2 regions of the Lentibacillus songyuanensis genome follow, and region 2 is predicted to be linked to the other one. Evidence: a T-box and tRNA genes for the amino acid it is inferred to sense, from the RefSeq annotation. Region 2 holds a T-box; the other holds one or more tRNA genes.
What was found. The T-box of region 2 lies ahead of WMZ97_RS20495 (valine--tRNA ligase). A T-box ahead of a tRNA ligase gene usually reads a tRNA of that ligase, here a tRNA-Val.
Positions count from the first base shown of each region.

Region 1: it encodes a tRNA-Val, which carries the amino acid that the T-box ahead of WMZ97_RS20495 (valine--tRNA ligase) is inferred to sense. The anticodon was not compared.

Region 1 is NZ_JBCLVH010000002.1:365,124-376,511, forward strand. It holds gene WMZ97_RS03840 (CynX/NimT family MFS transporter) at 1-644, opposite strand, end outside; gene WMZ97_RS03845 (IS1634 family transposase) at 975-2,690, opposite strand; gene WMZ97_RS03850 (YkvI family membrane protein) at 3,225-4,394, shown strand; gene WMZ97_RS03855 (CPBP family intramembrane glutamic endopeptidase) at 4,462-5,298, opposite strand; gene WMZ97_RS03860 (hypothetical protein) at 5,807-6,082, opposite strand; tRNA gene WMZ97_RS03865 (tRNA-Val) at 6,329-6,401, opposite strand; gene WMZ97_RS03870 (alpha/beta hydrolase) at 6,564-7,289, shown strand; gene WMZ97_RS03875 (YjcG family protein) at 7,420-7,935, shown strand; gene WMZ97_RS03880 (GNAT family N-acetyltransferase) at 7,932-8,369, shown strand; gene WMZ97_RS03885 (hypothetical protein) at 8,424-8,687, opposite strand; gene WMZ97_RS03890 (hypothetical protein) at 8,795-9,004, opposite strand; gene WMZ97_RS03895 (hypothetical protein) at 9,083-9,328, opposite strand; gene WMZ97_RS03900 (CotY/CotZ family spore coat protein) at 9,543-10,049, shown strand; gene WMZ97_RS03905 (CotO family spore coat protein) at 10,182-10,709, opposite strand; gene mgtE (magnesium transporter) at 10,843-11,388, opposite strand, start outside.
Region 2 is NZ_JBCLVH010000034.1:18,696-30,083, forward strand. It holds gene WMZ97_RS20490 (GNAT family N-acetyltransferase) at 1-428, opposite strand, end outside; gene WMZ97_RS20495 (valine--tRNA ligase) at 881-3,529, opposite strand; T-box leader at 3,575-3,814, opposite strand; gene WMZ97_RS20500 (transposase) at 3,977-4,264, opposite strand; gene WMZ97_RS20505 (hypothetical protein) at 4,504-4,842, opposite strand; gene WMZ97_RS20510 (YugN family protein) at 5,029-5,439, shown strand; gene WMZ97_RS20515 (aspartate ammonia-lyase) at 5,575-6,990, opposite strand; gene WMZ97_RS20520 (DNA topology modulation protein) at 7,281-7,784, opposite strand; gene WMZ97_RS20525 (hypothetical protein) at 8,057-8,269, opposite strand; gene WMZ97_RS20530 (DUF3221 domain-containing protein) at 8,751-9,062, opposite strand; gene WMZ97_RS20535 (hypothetical protein) at 9,159-9,812, opposite strand; gene WMZ97_RS20540 (sodium:solute symporter family protein) at 10,523-11,388, opposite strand, start outside.

The DNA of each region.
Region 1 (11,388 bases), on a different contig from region 2:
TTCCAGACATTATTATTTACCACTTCCGATCGGCTTTGTACCTTAGGAGAGTCAGCCTTACTCTTAAGTTGCGAAATCCAAACCAGTAAAGCAATAATTGAAAAAAAACCCCAGCATGCGAGTGACCCTTTCCACCCAAATCCGGATATCCTCGATAATGGCAAGCTTATCCCGGAAGCAAGCGCCCCAAAAAGATTCATAAATACAGCATAAAGACCAGTCATCAATCCAATTTTAAATGGGAATTTCATCTTAATTAGCCCAGGCAGTAATACATTTCCAAAAGCGATCGCAATACCTACAATGACGGTACCTGAAAATAAAAAGGTTACGCCGAATAAAGACCGTATTACAAGGCCAGTGGTTAATAAAATGAATGAATAAAATATCGTCCGCTCCATACCTACACGATTAGCAATAACGGATACAAATGGTGATAATATAGCAAAGGCAAGCAATGGTAATGTTGTAAGTGCTCCAGCCAATGTATTACTGATTGCCAGATCATCACGAATAGAGGACAGCAAAGACCCTACCGATGTTAATGGTGCCCGTAAATTGGACGCAATCAAGATAATTCCGATCAATAACAACCAGCTTGCTAATTTATTTTGGTTTTCGTCTGAGACGATGCATTTCTCCAATACGACCCCCCCAATGTTTATTAAGCTTCATATCATTATGTATGTGCAGAGTTTAGTTGAGCACCGCAACGATCCTGTTAGTTAAATTTTAATTTAATTTTATTATAATGTAAAACCATTTTCCTCATAGGTACATGCTTGCACGATACAGCTTAATATAAACCAATTAAAACACCCAATTTTGTTCCATTCACACAAGATTTTGATTACGTGTATTTACAATTTTGGTAAAATAGTATAAGTTAAAATCTCATCTTTGACACTTAAAACCGCCAAAAACGTTGTGAAGTCAACATTTGTGGCGGTTTTTTTAGGGGTTGGAACTGCGTACTATTTCCCTTTTTTAGTTTGCTTTATAATTTTTTTCATATTTTTTTGGGATACTATTTCGAAATCAGTCCTGAAGACAAATGCTTCATGTAATGCGTCCGTAATTTTTGTTCGAGTAAATACAGGTATGTATCCTTCTCCATCTAATTCACGCATATTCATATTCCTCAATGTGCTCACTAATTCAGGGCAGGTAAAACGTTCATCTAGTTTTTTCTCCAAAATACGGTACGTCAATAGAGACAGGAAGCATGTCAGAAAATGTGCTTTTATTCGGCCTTCCTTTTGTAAATAAACAGGCCGGGCCCGGAATTCACTTTTTAATATGCGGAATGTCTCTTCAATTTCCCATCTCCCTTGGTTAATCTTGATAATTTCCTCAATTGGAGATTCCAGATTGGTACATACCGCATAAAAGCCATCATACATCGACTCCTTATCTATTTGTTCTTGATTCAAAAACGCCTGGGTTTTGTCTGCAATTTCGCCGTCCTCCGTCACATGAGTTGCCTTGATAAACCTTTTCGGATCATTTTGATGGGGTTTATTCAAAGATCCCGGCTTCTTTATTTTTTTGATTGCCCGGTCAATTTGCTTTTCTCGAATGGCTGATTGATATCGTCTGTAAACAGGTGAATAGGTAACAATTAATTTTTGTTCCAAATCATTTTCGTTTATCCATCGCTCCTTGTAGTACGTCCTTGTATCATGTTCAAGATGGCGAATATCATCCAAATTAATTTCTTGATTACTCCCAGGTAATCGCCAGCCTTTGGAATCCAAAGCCCACTCCTTCAAGAACTTTTTCAGCTTTTTGATGGATTGTGTGGTCACAAATGCACGTTCCCCATAGGTGTTGTATATTCGGTTCCCATTCGAAGAAAGCCCGGCATCTGTGCATACGACAAACTTTGAAAGATTAAAGTCTTTTAAAATGCGTTTCTCCAAAGGTTTCAATGTTGGTTGTTCATTTTTACTACCGGGGGTCATACTGAAAGCGAGCGGGAGGCCGGAACCATCCATAAATAAGCCCATTTGAACGATTGGGTTCGGGCGGTTTTCTTTTGAAATGCCATATTCTCTAAAATCATCTTCTTCTTCAATCTCAAAGAAAAAGTTTGTGCAGTCATAATAAAGAACCTGTGTGTTTCGCCCGACTACATTCAAGCTGTTTTTATAAACCTGTTCCTCAATAAAATCAGATTGTTCTTCTAGGACGCTGAGAGCCCGGTATATTTGATGTGACTGAAAATGTGCGGGTTCCAGTAAATCTTTTGTATGTTCAAATGTGCCTTTTTTGGAAGTAGGATGCAGAACGCGCATATAAAGAAGCCGCGAAAGGATCTCGTTAAGATCATATTCAAATCCATATTTTTGTGAAACTTCCTGACAAACTTTATCCAGTTTTAGCTCGTGATAAATTGATTGTAAAAAAAGATAACCAATATTGAAAAGCGTTTGTTTATCTAGCCCTATTTGCTTGCCAGGATCGTATTTCGCAATAATTTTGTAGTTACTTTCCTTTTCTTCCAGTGTTAATTTTTTGGCATATTCTTTTGCCCAAGTGTAGGGATCTGTGCCAGGATGTCTATTTAAAATTTCTTCGTGATTACCTAAGGATTCAACGACTTTGGTTGTTCTTTTTTTGTTTCGATAAATATCCTTAATCACAAAATAAGACGTAGAATTTTTAGAACGACTCACTTTAATGCGCATATAATCGCTCCCCCAAAACAGCTCAAGTTACCTATATTATAACACGTTACGAAATGTTACGAAAGAAATAAATGGAAAATTTGACAAAAAAATAAAGCCATACCAAGGCTTTTGTCCATTTTTTTAGTTTTCAGGTGTCAAACTCCCGTAATGGTGCCCGTAAATTGGACGCAATCAAGATAATTCCGATCAATAACAACCAGCTTGCTAATTTATTTTGGTTTTCGTCTGAGACGATGCATTTCTCCAATACGACCCCCCCAATGTTTATTAAGCTTCATATCATTATGTATGTGCAGAGTTTAGTTGAGCACCGCAACGATCCTGTTAGTTAAATTTTAATTTAATTTTATTATAATGTAAAACCATTTTCCTCATAGGTACATGCTTGCACGATACAGCTTAATATAAACCAATTAAAACACCCAATTTTGTTCCATTCACACAAGATTTTGATTACGTGTATTTACAATTTTGGTAAAATAGTATAAGTTAAAATAGAATTGCTATAAAAAGGAAACGGAGGGATAGGAAATGGCAAGCAACGAAAAGAGCAGTTTTTTTGAAGGCGCATTTGGGCGATATATTGTACCTGGTATTGTTCTCCAATCCACATTAATTGGAGGTGGTTACGCAACAGGACGAGAAGTGGTTGCCTATGGAGCAAAATTCGGTGCACTTGGCTGGATTGCAGGTATTTTCATTATCGTCGGGTTTGCACTAATGGCATTTCTCATGTTCGAGATTGCCCGCAGGTTCCGAGCATATGATTACCGCAGCATGGTTAAACAACTCTTAGGTCCTTTATGGTTTTTATTTGATATTATCTATTTTCTACTGGCGATTTTAATGATCTCCATTGTTATTGCAGCAACCGGGTCTATTTTGCATAGCACTCTTGGATTAAACTACTGGGTCGGTGTTGCGATTATTGCAATATTAGCAGGTCTTTTGAACTTTTACGGTGATAAATTGATTGAACGGTTTAAAACAGTCGGGACCGTCGCATTATTTGGTGCATACATTATCTTTGCCATCCTGGTTATTTCATCCACAAAAGGTGAAATCAAGGAAGTATTTGCTTCTGGTGATACTAGTTTTGCGGGAAACTTTACGATTTGGTCCGTAATTTGGGCGGGAATTATTTATGTTGGTTATAACCTTGCCGTTTATCCAGCGGCATTATTTACACTTAGAAGACAAAAGTCCATGAAAGATACGATCATTGCCGGAGCTGTAGCCGGTATTTTGATGACTGTTCCCTGGTTCTTGACCTATGTGGCTTTAATGGGATATTATCCAAGCGAAAAGGTCTTCAATGCGGAAGTACCATGGCTGCATATGCTGAGTGGCTATGGCCTGTGGGTTGCTATTATTTTTGGTGTAGTCGTTGGCTGGACCCTGATTGAAACTGCCACAGGACTAATTCACGCTTTTATCGACCGGGTGAATTATAATCTTAAGGAAGTTGGCAAAACACCGATGTCCAAAGGCATGGACGGAACAGTAGCCATCATTGCTCTTGTGCTGTCTGCTATATTATCCGGTGTTGGTATCAGCGATTTGGTATCGACAGGTTATACAATACTGGGATATTGCATGCTGGTTGTGTTTGGCCTTCCATTGTTAGTAATCGGCTTCTACCGTATTTTTAAAGGGCATAAGGCACCAGCAAATGAACAAATAAACGATAAAATTAGTTAACTTTTTAGAGCCCGACTATGATAACATGGTCGGGTTTTGCCAACTTATCTCCAGATTCAACAATCTATTAAGTTCTGTTTTCACCATACTCCAATTTGAAAAATAAGTCACGTTCTTTATACACGATTACCAAAGATAAAAAAAGTAAAAGAATAGTTTGGATAACCTTGCTCATCGGGTGCGTAAAAAAAATTTCGTTAAAAAAACCGGCGGTAAAATGAAATATGATGGGAACGAGAATGTTCCGATTTGTTTTAAAGTATAGCCAGTTCATCAGAATAACGAAAGGGATAAGGCTGACGATAAAGTTTATCGAGTAAATAACACCCGACTCAACTACTTGATTTTGATAATAATCCTTAATAAACGACAAAGGGAGATGCCAAAAAGCCCAAAAGACGGCAAATATCATAGACAACGTAAAAAGTCTAAATCGTCTTCTAAGGCAGTCTGTACCATATGAGTGCCAAGCTAATTCCTCTAATATCGGAGCGATAAGTAATAAAAACCCGGCTGAAAAAATCCCTCCCGTAAATGAAAAATGCGTTGAAAAAGAAAATTGTGAAGTACTATAACCAAAAAGCAGTGAAATGGTTTGTGCGAGCAGGATGCTTGTTAACATTAGAAAACATGTCAGTAATAAATAAATTGGTTTAATATGACTGAAACCGAAAAACCTCTTTCTTAAATCTTTTCGTAGGACAGGATCTGAAAGTATCAATACGAAAGCAATGACCATCGGACTTAATAAACCAATGATTCCGAATAAACTTTCCGTAACCATATATAACTTGTTACTCGGTTCAAGATAACTCACGTATGCAGCCATAAACCATAATGTCCAAGGAATGATAAGAGATAAGGTATAGAACAAAATCGGATGTCGATATCTATCAATGACCATTTGCATGCCCTCCAAGAAATATTTAATATTGCAGCAATCGTATAAAGTGAAAAAAACAAAGTCAACACATGAGATCCCAATTGCTAACATTCATATGTTCTTTACTTTTAAAACCAGTATATCGTACTAAATAAAGATATCATCCATCTTAAAGATGATCTTATTCTCAAACTCCAGGATGAGGGATAGCCCGGAATCATGTCTCTAGTAATTCTTTACTTGGCAATACGGATTTTATTCGTTAACAATTTAAAGTGAAACTTCATTCAGTGGGGATTTCCTTTTCTCCCCTACTGTGACAGGAGAACAAAGGCTAATGACTAGAACATTCTGTTGACCCCCACTTATCTTTTCCACCTCAACATCTTGCAGCAGAAGTCTTACTGCCCGTTAAGGCGGGATAAAAATTTAAATGTTCAAGGCTTTGGTTTATTTGAAAACGTATTATTACCCGCTGACAAATTAAAAGTTGCTAAGGTTTCCCCTAGCAACTTTTGCTAATAACGCGCTACAAAATATCATTATTATTCTGCTGTGCTTCCTGAACTTGCTGACGTAAATCATGTAATTGCTCAGCAGCTTGTTGAAACTGCGGATTTTCTGTTGCCTCTGTTCCAGCTTGAAGACGTGTGTCCTGTAAGCTGTCTTCTGCTTGTTGTAATTGCTGTTCCGCCTGTTCAAGCAATTGAGCATCAGACCCCTGAGCTTGATGAATTGCATTTCTAGCCTCTGTTATTTGCCGACTAGCCCATTGTAACTGCTGGTGTATGTTCTGTTGTACCATATATGCACCTCCAATATTTTTTGTTTATCGGAGTATATTGTTCCAAAGATCACTGATATTATGAGTTTAATTATGTATAGAGAGTATAGGATAAGACTATGGAAGGGTTTTCGAATAATAATTATGTACGTGGTCTTAAGTAAGTAATACGGTATAATTCATGTTTGCATAAATCATCCTGTCTTCATGTTCATTCTTTGGAATAAAAAATTAAAGAGTCCTTAGTTAGCTAAAGACTCTAAACGATGATTCCGATTGGGCTCGAACCAACGACCTCTACCCTGTCAAGGTAGCGCTCTCCCAGCTGAGCTACGGAATCGATTCATATAAAATTGCTGACTCGTTTAATATATATCATGAAGTCCTATCTGTCAATAAAAACATTCAAGGTGATTAAGTCAAGTACAGCGAAACATGAGACCTGACCAAGTTACATATTTCGTGGTAAAATTTATACATTAAAAAGAGAGGTGTGTTTGTTTTGCCAAGAAAAGGAACAATGAAAGATTATACGATTCCAAGCAGATATTTAGATGAAAAGATGACATTAAAAGTCTATTATCCAGAGGCATTTTCCCCTTTATACAAATACCATCTTTGCATCATGCAGGATGGAGATGACTATTTTCAGCTTGGCCGGGTGGCAACATTGAGTGATACACTGCAAGATAGTGAAGCGATTATGAATACGGTATTTATCGGAATTCATTACCGAGATAAATTTGATCGGCGGGAAAAGTATCATCCCGACGGCAAACAAAATAAAGCATACACCCAATTCTTAGTTCAGGAAGCGGTACCATTTTTGGATGATTTACTTCCATCTTATCATATGGGACAGTCACGGACATTAATGGGTGACTCGCTTGCTGGAACGCTGGCACTTATGACAGCACTCCGTTATCCAAATACGTTTGGCAACGTCATTATGCAATCCCCTTTGGTAAATGAATCGGTGCAAAATGCTGTCGAAAACACGAACGATATTCATTTACTCGATATTTATCATACGATCGGTTTGGAGGAGACCATTGTACATACCACGGATGGTTCAAAAGAGGATTTTCTCACACCGAATCGAAAACTGCATCAGCTCTTAGCCGGGAAAGGTTCAAGCTATGTATACCACGAACTGAACGGCCCACATACATGGAAACCATGGCAAAAAGATTTAAAACGGGCATTGACAACGATGTTTACTGAATAACAATTGTCTTAAAATTTTTGCTAAAAGCTTTCCAATTTATGTTTCATTTTGTTATAATTAAGGTTAAATCATATGATAGGGTAAATTTGTCATCGTACTAGTAAATAAAATACGAATAGGAGGTTTTACGATGAAATACGGAATTGTTACCTTTCCATCTAAGCCTGTCCAAGACGAAGTTAACTCATACAGAAAACGTTACGACCCACATTACGCCCTAATTCCACCGCATCTGACACTAAAAGAAGCTTTTGAAGCGACAAATGATGAGTTGGAACCACTTATAACAGAATTGAAGCATATTGCTAACGAGACAAAACCATTCCAAATTAATATCAACAAGGTAAGCACTTTTGCCCCCGTGACGAACACGATTTATTTAAAGGTGGACCCAATTCAGGAATTGATCAATTTACACGAAAAAATGCAGAGTGACAAATTTCCAAGTGATTCGTATAATTTTGTTCCACACATTACGATTGCCCAAAAATTAAAGTACGAAGAATACTCCGATATTTTTGGCAGTCTGAAGATGAAAAATTTCAAAATCGAGGATACGATTGACCGATTTCAATTACTGTACCAACTTGATAATGGCACATGGACCGTATATGAATCATTTGTGTTCGGAAAGGAATATGTGTGATTGTCAAACGAGCTGTGCGTGAACAAGAAATCAAACAGGCATTTCACGTGCGTACCACTGTATTTGTTCATGAACAGCACGTGCCGCCCGAAGAAGAAATTGATCATTTCGATAAAGCAGCAACCCATTTCATTGGCATACAGGACAATACCGCCATTGCTGCAAGCAGACTACGTTTTACCGGCGATTATGGCAAGCTAGAGCGAATTTGTGTTGTCAAAGAGCAACGCGGAAAATCATACGGAACCCAACTGATTGCAGAAATGGAAGCAGAAATAATAGAAAACGGGTATCAAAAAGCCAAATTAAATGCACAAACCCATGCAGAAATTTTTTATAAGCAGCTGGGTTACGAAACTATATCCGGGGAATTCCTTGATGCTGGCATCCCCCATGTAACGATGATAAAACAATTAACAGACCGTCTTGATTAGGACGGTCTGTTAATTGGAAAAATGCATGCCAGTCGCTGGCATTACTCAGCATTCCTAGATACTTTCATTAAAAAAGCGTCCTTTTCCCGTGAAATCAGCATAGGCATGTTCAGCCGGTTCAGGAACTTTGGTATTGCCTTCTTTCCTCTTTTTTGCAACTGTCGTGTGCCTTGAATCCATTTTACGTATGTCGTGATAGTGTGATTCTAAGATGGTTTTGTACGGACGCTCAATATAAAACCGATTCTGTTTATCACGGGTGACACGTTTTTGATAGTCCTGGGATTGAAATGGCGAAACCGGTAACACATATCCCATCAAATCACCTCCAACGCAGCGATATGTTTTGTTATATATACTAATTCGTGACTGACTTTTCTAACACCTTCCATTAACTATACCCGTTTTCTTCATTTTTATGCCCTTTATTCATCTTCCATCCTTTTCTCTAATTCTTCGATAAGCAATTCCAAGTTCCCTATTCCCTCTAAAAACTCGGTGTTCCATTTCTCCAATTTATCGTCCAATTCTTTCATACGTTTCTCAGGACGTTGAAACCATTTTTCGTTTTTTCCCAAATGCTTTTCAATATCACGTAAATGTTTTAACCATGGTATGTGTGACCTTTCATACATGAACCCGTTCCCTCCCGGTTGTCCAGCTTCAGCCAAAAGAAAAGACAGCTTTCCTTAGCCGCCTTTCTTTCTATATCATTAAATCCAGGAAAATGGGGCTCGATTTTCCTTGTTATCGTCTTCAAGTTCCTGATCGTGTACTTGTTCAACTTCTTCATCGATTTCCTGCTCATTTTTGACCGGTTCCTCATAAGCACGACGATCATTAACCATCCGGCCAAAGAATGGATCAAAACGAGGTCGGTGGTACTCGGGCTCCAGATGTACATTATCTGCTTTAATTACTAAATCCTTTACATGGATAACCTTTTTATTATCAGACATGCAATGATCACTCCTTCTTTTATTTACTTCCTATAAATTTAGTCGCTATCAGTCTATGTAGACACTTCACCATAGGTACGGGATATTCGCCCGTTTTAACTCAAATTCATCTTCTTTTTGCCTATTAGTTGTCCGCCCACACCAACGAAGGGCAATGTCATATTCTATTAAGGACGGTAGGTCAAAATCACATTTTTGGAAGGAGTAATAATTTATGGGTTGTTGTGGAAAAGAATATGAAACTGGTAACTGTGTGTGCGATATTCTAAAAGAAATAGCGGATGTACAGAGTGACATCGTAGAGAATTGCTGTGACACCAGTTGTGAAAGATCCATCAATGATTTACTAGGAGAACAAGAAACGAATGATTTGGATACAGTACCTGTTTTACTGTACTGTCATGATGGTTGCAAACCGTTTAAAGGATTCGGTGCTTTCAGAGGTAATAACAATGGAACATGTGACTTTGGAGAAGTAGTAGGCAGTTACTATTTTCGCGTGAAGAAAGTTGACGATAACTGTTGTGCCATCCTTGAACTACTGAGAGACCCTAATGACGATGACTGCAATCCATCTGATCCAGTTTGTCAGGACACTTGTCACCTTCGTGCTACAGGAATTTGCATTACGGTAGATGTAAATTGCTTCTGCCATGTAACATGTATGCCAGCAATTTCAGCATTTGATACAGTTGTAAGTCCTTCTGAAGGCAAATATTAATTAGATGAATGAAATAATAAAAGAAGAGGGGGACCCCCTCTTCTTCTTTTATTATTTCAATAGCGGTTTGCCAATTGAACGGTGAAAATTGACGGACGTAGTAACACAAACAAAGGCTTTCCATAGTCTATGTTACAATCCAAGCATGCGTATTTCCGTTATCGTGTTCATAGGTATGGTAAAATTTCTTCTACCTGTTCGCAGTGTAATTTCTTCTTCTTCTTGACTGATCACAATTCCTCGATAAGTTCGTTCTTCTGTTTTTATTTCGCATTTCAATTTAGGTATATGTGGGGGCATACTGACAAAATAGTCAATTTTTTCTTCAATAGTCATATCTTTAAATCTGGGTCGACCATTGTTGTTATTTTCAATTTCATTCAATCCTTCTATCGTATCCTTTTGATCCTCATCCTCCAGTAAATTCGCTGCCGCTTCTTCTAGTTGCTCCCTTTCTGTTGGCTTGGGGTTTTGAAATTGTTGAAAGTTATTTCCTCTTGTAGGCATGACACTTGCTACATTCGTTTCATTTTGTTGTTGCGGAACAATTTTGGTTCTTTTTGGCGTTGTGTAATTATCCTGCATGGGAGCTTCTGTTTTTTTCATTTCCGGCTGTTGAATATAAAACAATGGATCTCTGGCATAGCGCTTTCTCACCATCACATACTCTCTCCTTCTATACGTGTTATCAACTCATTATATGAACCCATTTTTAAAAACGTGTTAATCCTTAGCTGAGGCCTTACAATGCATACAAAAAAGAGTGACTCTTACAGAAAGAATCACTCCTCGCTCAAATCAAAAAACTCATAAACGCAGATGCTAATCCAAAATATATCAATGTAGAGATTAAATCATTAAGGGTTGTAATAAATGGCCCCGATGCGACAGCCGGATCCACCTTTAAACGATCCATTAACATCGGCACCAATGCACCAGCTATCGTGGCAACGGTTAAGGTAATTAAGATGGAGATACCAACGAGTAAGCCAAGAAAAAATTGCCCCTTCCATAAATAAATAACGATCGTAATCAAAACCCCACAGGTTGTTCCGGTAATAAGTCCTGTTCCCAATTCTCTGAAGATAAGCTTCACCTTACCTGTCTCGCCATATTCCCCTGTGGCAATTCCTCGTACGGCAACAGCAAGCGCTTGTGTCCCAGTATTTCCCGACATCCCTGCGATCACAGGTATGAACGCTGCTAAAATTGCTACCTTTTCCAATGTATCCTCAAATTGGCTAATCAAACTCGCTGTTAACATTCCTAAAAACAGCAGAATAATTAACCATGGCAGTCTTTTTTTTGCAGAGATAAATGCATTTTCACTTGGTCGGTC
Region 2 (11,388 bases):
AAGCAATCAAAACCCACTGATTTATAAAGATGCTTTGCCACTTGATTCTTAGAAGCAACCGTTAAATACAGCTGTTCAATACCTTCCATGCTTTGTGCTTCTTTCATTGCTTGTACCAGTAATTTCTTCCCAATTCCACAACCGCGTTTTTGAGGAATAACATATGTTGACACTATATTAGCCCTATGGATAAGCTTTTGTTTATTCTCCCTAACAATAGTAATGATGCCTATAAGTTGCGAGTTTTCAAAGGCACCAAATGTAATAGATAGGCCCTGTTCTTTCAATCTGTTTTTATATAGTTCAACTGGTTGTTCTTTTTCTTCCTCATAACTAGTGGCAAATGCTTCTGGATTTTTTTGCAAAGACTCCAGTCTTAACTCAAGGTATTGCTCGACGTCATTTTCTTTTAATTTCCTAATCTCCATCGTAAATCCCCCTGATTAAATATACAAACTCAATTCCTTTCGCTTGCTCAACCATATGACCCGATGCATAAAGTGAAACTTCATTCAGTGGGGGTTCCCTTTCTCCGCCACTGAATGTTAGTTGAACAGAATCGGACCTTTACGGGCAGTTGACCCCCACTTATTTTTTCGTTCCACTTCAAAATCTTGAAGTGGGGGTCTTACTGCCCGTTAAGGCGGGATAAACACGAAGACCTTATAATTATTTTAACATAATTAGTTTCACGACCTAAAAATGATTCAGAAATTTCCCTTAAAAATCTTTGACAAATGTCACATCTCCTTATAAATGTCGCATTAATGGTGTTGTATGCTCGGTTAAACTCACCAAAAAAGGGATGCCAATTCTTTTGCGAATTGCATCCCTTTTTCCGAGAACTGGCCGTGTTATTTTAAACTGCAGCTTCTCTGTTTTACCCTCTTAGTTCTGTTAGTCGTGCCTTTACCTTCGCCTGCTTATCCAAATAATCCTGTTCTTTTTGCTTTTCTTCGTCCACTACTTTTTGTGGTGCTTTCTTGACAAAGTTTTCGTTGGCCAATTTCTTCTGGACACGTTCAACTTCTTTATTCCACTTTTCCAGTTCACTTTCCAGACGTTTGATTTCCTTGTCAAAATCAATTAATCCTTCCAGTGGTAAAAACAGCTCTGCTCCGGTAACGACTGCCGACATGGCTTTATCTGGAACCGTAACTTCCGAAGCGATCACAAGCTCACTTGGGTTACAGAATCGTTCCAAATATTCCCGTTCGCTTTCCAATTCAACTCGTACCCCTTCATCCTCTGCCTGAATCAGTAACCGAATTTGTTTCGACATCGGCGTATTTACTTCCGCGCGAATATTTCGTACGGATTTAATAATCGATACTAGCCGGTTCATCTCACTTGCAGCCTGTTCATCGTGCAGCTCCGCTTTTACCTCTGGCCATTTGGCAATCGTAATGGATTCTCCTTGATGTGGAAGTGCCTGCCAAATCTCTTCGGTGATAAATGGCATGTATGGATGCAGCATGCGCATCGTCTGATCAAGTACAAAGCTGAGCACCGAGCGTGTCGTCTGTTTCTTCGCTTCATCTTCGCCGTATAACGGAATCTTGGCCATTTCAATATACCAGTCACATAGTTCATCCCAGATAAAGTTATACAACGCACGGCCTGCTTCGCCAAATTCGTATTTATTCGTGTTTCGCGTTACCTGCTCGATGGTATCATTTAACCTGGTTAAAATCCATTTATCAGCTAAAGAACGTTCACCAGACAGATCAATATCCTCGTACGTGAAGTTTTCCATATTCATTAACGAAAAGCGGGAAGCATTCCAAACTTTATTTGCAAAATTCCATGTCGATTCTACCTTGCTCCAGTAGAAACGCAAATCCTGTCCTGGCGAAGATCCGGTTAATAGGAAATACCTTAAGGAATCTGCGCCATATTTATCAATAACATCCATTGGGTCAACGCCATTACCGAGCGATTTACTCATTTTGCGCCCCTCTGCATCACGAATTAACCCATGAATTAACACATCGTTAAACGGACGCTCACCAGTGAATTGTTTTGACTGAAAAATCATCCGGGCGACCCAGAAAAAGATAATGTCATACCCGGTCACGAGTACATCGGTGGGGAAATATCGTTTGAAATCCTCTGCATCCAGGTCCGGCCAGCCCATTGTAGAAAACGGCCATAGACCAGAAGAGAACCAGGTATCCAATACATCTTCGTCCTGCTCCCAATTTTCGATATCCTCAGGTGCCTCGCGCCCAACATATACCTCACCAGTCTCCTTATGATACCATGCCGGAATACGGTGCCCCCACCACAGTTGACGGGAAATACACCAATCGCGGATGTTTTCCATCCAATGCAAATAGGTCCGCTCAAAACGTTCGGGAACAAAATGGACCTTTGTCGCTTCATCTTTCTGCAAAGCAACAGCGGCATCGGCCATTGGCTGCATGTTGACAAACCATTGTGTCGATAAATATGGTTCCACCACCGCACCACTGCGCTCCGAATGGCCAACCTGATGGGTGTGATCCTCGATTTTAAACAATACGCCAGCTGCTTGAAGATCCTGAACGATTTGTTTCCGACAATCAAAACGGTCAAGGCCATCATATTTACCGGCCTTTTCATTCATCGTTCCATCTTCGTTCATCACAAGCACCCGTTCGAGATTATGGCGATTTCCCACCTCGAAGTCATTCGGGTCATGTGCCGGTGTAATCTTGACGGCTCCAGAACCAAACTCCATATCAACATAATCATCCGCAACGATTGCAATTTCCCGGCCAACAATTGGCAAAATTGCCTTGCGTCCGACTAAATGCTTGTAACGGTCATCATCCGGATGAACAGCGATTGCTGTATCACCGAGCATCGTTTCAGGACGTGTTGTCGCAATTTCAATATATTCCTCACTATCCTTTAACGGGTAGCGTAAATGATAAAAATGGCCCTGTACTTCCTGATAAATCACCTCAATATCCGAAAGAGCTGTCTTGGTTTTAGGGTCCCAGTTAATGATATACTCCCCGCGATAAATCAATCCCTTTTCATACAGGGTAACAAATACTTCACGAACCGCATTGGATAACCCTTCGTCCATGGTAAACCGTTCCCGGGAATAATCCAGTCCAAGACCTAATTTCTCCCATTGCTGGCGGATGAAATTAGCATATTCCTCTTTCCAATCCCAGACTGTTTCCACAAATTTTTCCCGGCCTAAATCATACCGGCTTTTCCCTTGATCGCGAAGTTTCGCCTCAACTTTTGCCTGGGTAGCAATGCCTGCATGGTCCATTCCAGGCAACCATAGTACATCGTAGCCTTGCATACGTTTCATTCGTGCCACCGTATCCTGCATGGTCGTATCCCACGCGTGTCCCAAGTGCAATTTTCCAGTTACATTTGGTGGCGGAATAACGATCGTAAACGGTTCTTTCGTTTCATCACCAGTTGCTTCAAAAAACTTGCCGTCCAGCCAGAACTGGTAGCGGCCTTTTTCGCTTTCTTGCGGGTTATATTTTGATGGTAAGGCTGATCTTTCCTTGTCACTCACAATTTTTTCCTCCTTTTTTGAATATAAAAAAATCCCTCTCTCCCCATAAAGGACGAAAAGGATTTGTTTCCGTGGTACCACCTTTGTTTACAAATCATTGCTTGCACTTGTACACTCATGCTTGTTAACGGTCAGCAGCCGGCTTTTTTTACTACTCACTAGGGCTTTCAAAAAAGCTGCATCAAGGGCGACCTTCCAGGTAATCTGTTCCTGGGAAATTTTCAGCTACGCATTTCCCTCTCTTTTAGGTGATTATCCTGTACTCCTCCCTATCGTCACATTTGATTATGAAGGATACTCGAAATGTGCTGCATGCTCGCAACACCTTATTACCCATTATTTTATCGATAACCAATCAAAAAAGCAATATAAATGTATCTCACGTTCTGCCATGGCTATGATCATGTGCCAAAAATGATCAAACGTGCGCGTAATGAAATTGCTTTCTCATTCATATTCGCGTTCCTCCAGGCTTAACAGCAAAAGCCTGTAAAGAATGTAGACGCCTATGTAAGATCCGGCAATTAAGAAAAAAGGATTTAAAAATATCGCATGAATCGCCGTCATGAAAACCGTTTTATCTATAATAATTTGATATATCGATAAGGAAGCAATATTCCCAAACACCAAGACGGCTACAATGCTGACTAAATTGTAAATAAACCTTAGTCGTGGCCAAATCTGTTGAGTATAGAACATCAATAAAGGAAGAATGATACTTCCAGCAATTAGCATGATCTTCACGTATACCACCTCACCCAGACCGTTTTTACTAGTATGGACGATATGTATCATCCTATCCAGTAACCGTTGACATACTTTAGACTATTTCCTTTAAGGGAAGAAGAAATGAGCTATAGACGGCATTCTTTTTCAACTAAAGAAAACTGTATTGCGAATGATTCACGAATGTAAAAAACCGCACCGAAACCGCCTTATTAGATAGTCGTCAATAGATAGCAGGCTTAGTGAAATTAATTTGTACGGTTATTCAAATGGACTTTTAATAGTTTTGTCTCACCATCTGCTGTAAATTGGACAGTCTTTAAAACGGGTCCGATTAGATTTTCTTCATTGTCGTCTGCTTGTTTTCTTAAAAGTTCTTCCATACTCTTGACATTAGTTTCCGAGATTTGAACCGAGTAGGTAGTATTTGGATTTACCTTAATAGGTATTTTCTTAGTTCCATTTGCTATTATAATTTCAGGTGTAAGTAAATTAACTGTTTTGCCAGTTTTTTTTGATTTAGGTTCAACAGTCATGTAATAGTATTGATTTTCCTTTTTGTCCACAATTTTTAAAGAAACACGCATTACTTTTGCTTCTTCCTTCTGATCTACTGAATCACCTTGGTTCGAACAACCAATTAAACAAATTACTAATAGAAAAATTAAAAGGGATCTAATCGATATCACTTCCTTATTTTAGTTAATTATTACATTTATGTATGTAGTCTCCATTCCTGTTAATACTATGAAAAAGAACGAAGGAGTGGTTTCATGTTACATTTGGAAACGGATATGGAAGGCAAGCAAATGTCTTTTGGGGAAGCCCAAAAAACGCTGAAAAAGCACGGTTTTAACATGGGTGGCAATTGGGAATATGATAGCGGGATGTTTGATAGTGTCATGCATCGAGAAAATGGAGAAACGTTTTATATCCGAATGCCTTTTCAAGTACTCAAAGGTGAATTAGATAGAAAAGATGCATGGATCGAATTCCAAAAACCCTTTGTCATCAAACATGTTGTTAATATTGGACTCGACAAGGATGAGAATTCGTTACTAACAACATCCGGTTTGAGTCAATTCCAGGAACCTCTTGATACGGATGGTCTTATCCGCGATAAAAGCAAATGGCAAGAATTTGGTGAAGAAGCGATTGGCGATATATTGGATAAATTACGTTGATTAGGTGTCACTTCCCAAGTTTTGTCGAAATGATTGCGCTAAGAAATGAAACGTTCAAAATTTTAATTAACCTCATTTAGCAAAATATATAACATCATTCAGGAAGTGACAGGTACCTTCACACATACATGTTGTTTATTTTGTATCCAAAAATTGACTTCCCGCGATGCCCGGAGTAGTCATTTCACGCGGATCCAAAATGATATCCAATTCTTTATCTGACAATAGGTCGTGCGCCTTGCAAATTTCTTTGATCGTCAGCCCTGTTTCGATCGCCTGTTTGACGACTTGTGCAGCTGTTTCGTATCCTAAATGTGGGTTCAATGCAGTTATGATACCGTAACTTTCTTCCACATACTCCCGGCACTGCTCCACATTGGCTTCCATTCCGCTGACTGCATAGCGTGTAAATACATCCAACCCGTTTCTCATAACTTTTAATGACTGCAGCAGATTAAGGATGATGACTGGACCCATGACATTTAATTCAAACTGCCCCGCTTCTGAGGCCATGCTGATCGATTGGTCATTGCCCGTTACCTGAAACGCAACCTGGTTCACTACTTCAATCATGACCGGGTTTACTTTTCCCGGCATAATAGACGAGCCAGGCTGTTTAGCTGGAAGATTGATTTCCCGAAATCCCGTCATCGGTCCGGACGCCATCAAGCGAATGTCATTGCAAATTTTGGACATGTTAAGTGCCGACACCTTCAATGCCGCTGATAACGTCGTATATCCATCCGTGTTTTGTGTTCCATCGACCAAATTTTTCGCCAAATGCACCTTTACACCAAGCTGTGCGGACAATTGTGCCGTAACCTTGTCAATGTACTCTGGCTTGGCGTTAAGGCCTGTCCCAACAGCAGTTGCCCCCATATTAATAGTCAACATTTCTTCCGCTGCCTGCGCAATTCTTCTCATATCCCGGCCAACCACCTCAGAATAAGCACCAAATTCCTGGCCCAAGCGAACTGGAACAGCGTCTTGCAAATGTGTCCGCCCCATTTTCAAAACATCCTGAAATTCATTTTCTTTATTGATAAATTCCTTTTTCAACGCAGTCATGGTCGTGGCCAATTCCTGAGCCATGCGGTAAGAAGCAATTTTTAAAGCTGTTGGTATCGTATCATTTGTCGATTGAGACATATTTACATGCGTATTTGGCGAACAGAAATCATAATTCCCTTTTTCTCTTCCCAACATCTCCAAAGCGCGATTGGCCAACACTTCATTCATATTCATATTAATGGAAGTACCTGCTCCACCTTGAATCGAATCGACGACGAACTGGTCTAGTAATTTACCTGCGATTACTTCTTCTGCGGCTTTCACAATCGCCTTTCCAATTGGTTCAGGAAGCATATCTGTATGCATATTCGCTAATGCCGCTGCTTTTTTCACCTCTGCAAGCCCAAGAACGAGCTCTTTATGTACAGGGATTTCCGTAATCGGAAAGTTTTCCAAAGCCCGTACCGTCTGCACCCCATAATAAGCATCTTTTGGGACTTCTTTCATTCCTAAGCTATCTTTTTCCATTCTCATGTGCATGTCATGATGCTCCTTTTTCTTGTTCCATTTCATCCTAGTTTGAATTCTTGTTAATAGACATTGAAAGACTAACGCAAAAGGGTTTTAATGTCAACAAAATGGAGTAAATACACAAAAAGCGGATGGGGAAAGTATTAGGAAGATATTCAAACAAACCCGGAGCTGTCCTCATTAATTACAGCTTTTCTTTACACAATTAAACAGTTGTTAAACAATCTGACCCTTTATTTCAAGATCGGACGCTGATCTTTGTTCCAGAATCGCACCCATGGAATGTGATACTTGAATTTTTATACTTCTTCTAAAAACTTTCGAATTTGTTTAGGGGTTCTTAAAATGATAATTTGTTTTTCTGTAGATAATGGTGCTAGCTTCTTTAAAATTTCTGGTCTTTTTGCTTTCGGGTAATTCCATATCCATTTTAGAAAGCCGAAATCTAACCTTTCCGCACACCCCTCTCCCATATCTGGTCTAGTTTTATTTCTGTACTGCAACATTCTTTTAAAGGCGCGATAAACACAGATTGTTCGATGGACATCAAGGAAGATTATTGTATCTGCCGCACGAAGCCTTATATCCATCGTTCCACCATAATTTCCATCAATAATCCATTTTTCATTTTTAACTAACTCATTTTGTATCTCCCATTGTTCATTCCTTGGAACACCTACCCAATTTGGCTTCCAAAATAGGGCATCTAAATGATATACCCTTAATTTTAGCTTGACTCCTAATTGTCTGGCCAATGTTGATTTTCCCGAGCCTCCTGATCCAATTAGGATAATTTTTTTCATAAAACCCCGTCCTTCTTCAATAAAATGAAACTTCATTCAGTGGGGGCTTCCATTTTTACCCCACTGTAGAGGAACAAAGGCTAAGTTCTCAGGCGTCTGAGTTGCAACGCCTTTGTGACCTGCATCGTGCAGACCCAAACATAATCAGACCTTTGTTATGCAGTTGTTCCCACTTATCTTTTTTGTTCCGTCCTAAAATCTTAAAGTGGGGGTCTTACTGCCCGCTAAGGCGGGATAAAATGGTGAAATTCTGGCACAACGTTATTCGATTATCATGACCTTTGGCTGTTATTAACACTATCTTTCTTTTTCTTTTCATTCCACTTATAGGGTGTTTTTGTCCACTCCCAAAAAATATAAAACAAATAGAAAAAAACAGAAAATCCAGCATTATTTATCCAATGAATCTCGCTATTAAAAATCAATTGCTTTACGGTTAAAAACGCAAACACAGCTATTGGTAATCCAATATCCTTTTTAAACATACTACGCCTCCAAATGTCTGCAAACTGTTGCGGTTTTAGGGAAGGGGCCCCGATTGACAAAAAAGCGCATGTCATCCCAACAAATAAATCACAATCAATGCGTAAATACTAAAATCAACAAACTAATGACAAATAGAACGTATGCAATCTGTATGATGATGTACATGCTGAATTCAAAAGTTGAAAGTTTTCTTTGTTTTTTCGTTTTTTGTAAATGCCGTAAATAGAAAGCTGCACTAATAATAAGTATTATGTAAGAAATGATACGCAACATTTCTGCAAAAATGATCAAGGATATCAACTCCTTCCCTTTGCACACTGTTGTCATTAATCCCCAATAACCTGCTAAAGTGGCGTTTCTTGCAGTCACTATGCAGGTTATTAAAAACGTAAATGGATACGGATTATTCAACCAAATGCCCCAATTCCGGAAGAGTATTTATCCCGGATCATTGTTAACAGCATAAGGTATCTACTATTATTACTCCATCCATTCCACAAAAATTGTTTTAATTTGAGCGGGATTTGATTCCAGAACCGTACCATCGAATGTTACATTTACTTTATCCCCAACCTGAAACGCTTGTGCATGATTTACGGAAAGATCAACCAATACACGCCCCTCTGCAATACTTCCTTCTTCAGCATCAACAAGTGCCTTCTGACCGTTAATTTCCTTGATTGTTCCCTTAAAACTTGCTCTTACTTCGCTTTTGTCATTGGTTTGATTATCGGTGGAATGACAAGCAACGAGCAGACTACTTATTAAGATGAATAAAATAACCTGTTTCATATAATTTTATCACCATTCATACGTTAGTAAGCTATGATTTAAAGTTGGTATGTATATTAGCGCTCATCCTTATCAGCGCTAAATGCCATTTTGCATCTAATCCATCTCAAGTATTTGAATAAACTTTTCAACCTCTTCATCGTCACCAGGGTCAATGGATACTTGATTTGTATTTTCAATCAGTTTTTGATACGTATCCTCACCAGCAGGATTCTCGCCATCCCAACGTTTCGGAACTTCATACACATTGATTGTTCCATCTCCGTTGCTGCTATAAGTCACCACGCCATCCACTAAGCGTGTGCCTGACAGCTGAACAACATCTTCCGGATAATCGGCACTCGTCTCATCATTCGGATTAAGTGGTTCACCAGCCGGTATCTGGTCCGCATACAATTTATCTATCTCCTGGTTCGGACCAAGCTGCAACCACACACGGGCATATTCTATTTCATCAGAAGAATAGCCTGACAATGCGTCCTGCTCTTTGCTTGTAGATTGATCATTTGAATCATTATTTTCTTCTGAGGCTGTATCATCATCGTCGGTATTCTCTGATTCTGATGCAGATGCCGAATGATCTTCATTTTTGCCTGGAGAATCATTTTCTTCTGAACTATCTTCTTCCTTTCCAGTTTGCTTCTCTTTTTCCTTATCATTGCTTCCACTTTGTTCCGCATCATTACCGCAAGCCATGACCACGAATGATGTGGTTAATAAAATAGCTACGAGCATGAGTATTTTTCTCATAATTCATATCCCCTGTCATTTTTTCATCGTATAATTTCTGCTATCGTTCGGCCCGTTTTCCCGATCAATTAGCACCTGTTCTCGATCGCTTCGCACTTATTCTCGATCGGCTTACCTTTACTCCAAAGAAAGACCAATGACCTACTCCTCTGTCGGTAAATAGCGGAAAGTTTTCCTGCTGTTTTAAGCAAGGTCTTTAGGTCGATCTGGAATCTTATTCTCCCCTACTGAAAAATATGCGTTTACTTTTCAACGAAACTTGCACTGTTGCTTTAAATAATCCAATCTAATTATTATTGTACATGAATGTGAAGTTTTTTTCTTCAAAAAAATACGGCTATTTCGATATAAATTTTACAACGAAAATAAACCTCTAGCACATCTGAAGTGCTAGAGGTGTAATCATACGAGCATTGCTGCTGGAAAGCAATAAATTTTGTTCAATCATTACAATGTCCAGCGAATTCATTTTCCTTTCTTTATTAGCTAGAAGGAATGTTGCTATTCACAACACTCCTTCTTCAATCATTTTAAGTTTTTGATGATGTATACCATAGCCCCCTTAACTTAACCCGTTACTATTATAAATTCCTTTTGTTTTTAGACAAATCGGCAAGAAGCATTACCTCTGACCCGATGGTACATAAATGCCTTCTATTCATTCCAGTTCTTCTATCTTCGTCTCGTCTCTTTTACGAAAAACGCATCTTTTATAATCCGATTACTTCTTTTGCTTGTGTTTCTTCCGCTTCCGAAACAGTTATGACAAAACTGCCGACAATACAGATGACGGTATTCAGCAGGAGTCCCCATAATCCGTTGGAAACTCCAAGAATCGAAACGCCAAAGATTGTCATCAGTGAGGCAACCAATGTACCTGCAGCCATACCAGCAAAAACAATTTTTGCTTGCAGACGGTTCCAATATAATCCAAGAATCAGGCCTGGTGCAATTTGGATCAGTAACTCAAACTTCAAGATAAAAATTTCATAGAGCGTAGCGGGTGGGAACCAGGCAATGATAATCAAAACAGCTACCGCAACGACACCTAAGAGTTTACCGACAAGTAGTTTTTTATGCTGGGATGCCTTCGGGTTAATATAGTTCCCGTATAAATCATTGGAAATAATTGATGAAAATGTCAGTAATACGGAATCGGCGGTAGACACAATCGCTGCAATTACTCCACCAAAAAGGAGAATCATGGCCCAGTAAAAAATCACATGTTGACTTGCAATACCGCTTGCCATCATTCCTACCAGCTGCTCGGAATCACCCGTAGATAAATTTGGAAAAGCATTAATGCCAATAATTCCAATAATAAACACAACCCCGGCAGTTACAAACGGCATCCACGCCATTCGGCTGAAAGATTTTTTTAGTGTTTTTTCACTCTTCGCGGCGAATATCCGTTGAATCGCATGCGGATAAACCGCAGCACCAATTCCGATCAACACAAGCAGACTGAACCAGTTTACGATACCTGGTGCATCGGGTATTCCTAATTTCTCAGGCGAATACGCTTGCATATAGTCTGCAGATGTTGGTAAGCCACCAAAATAAATGATAGATCCAA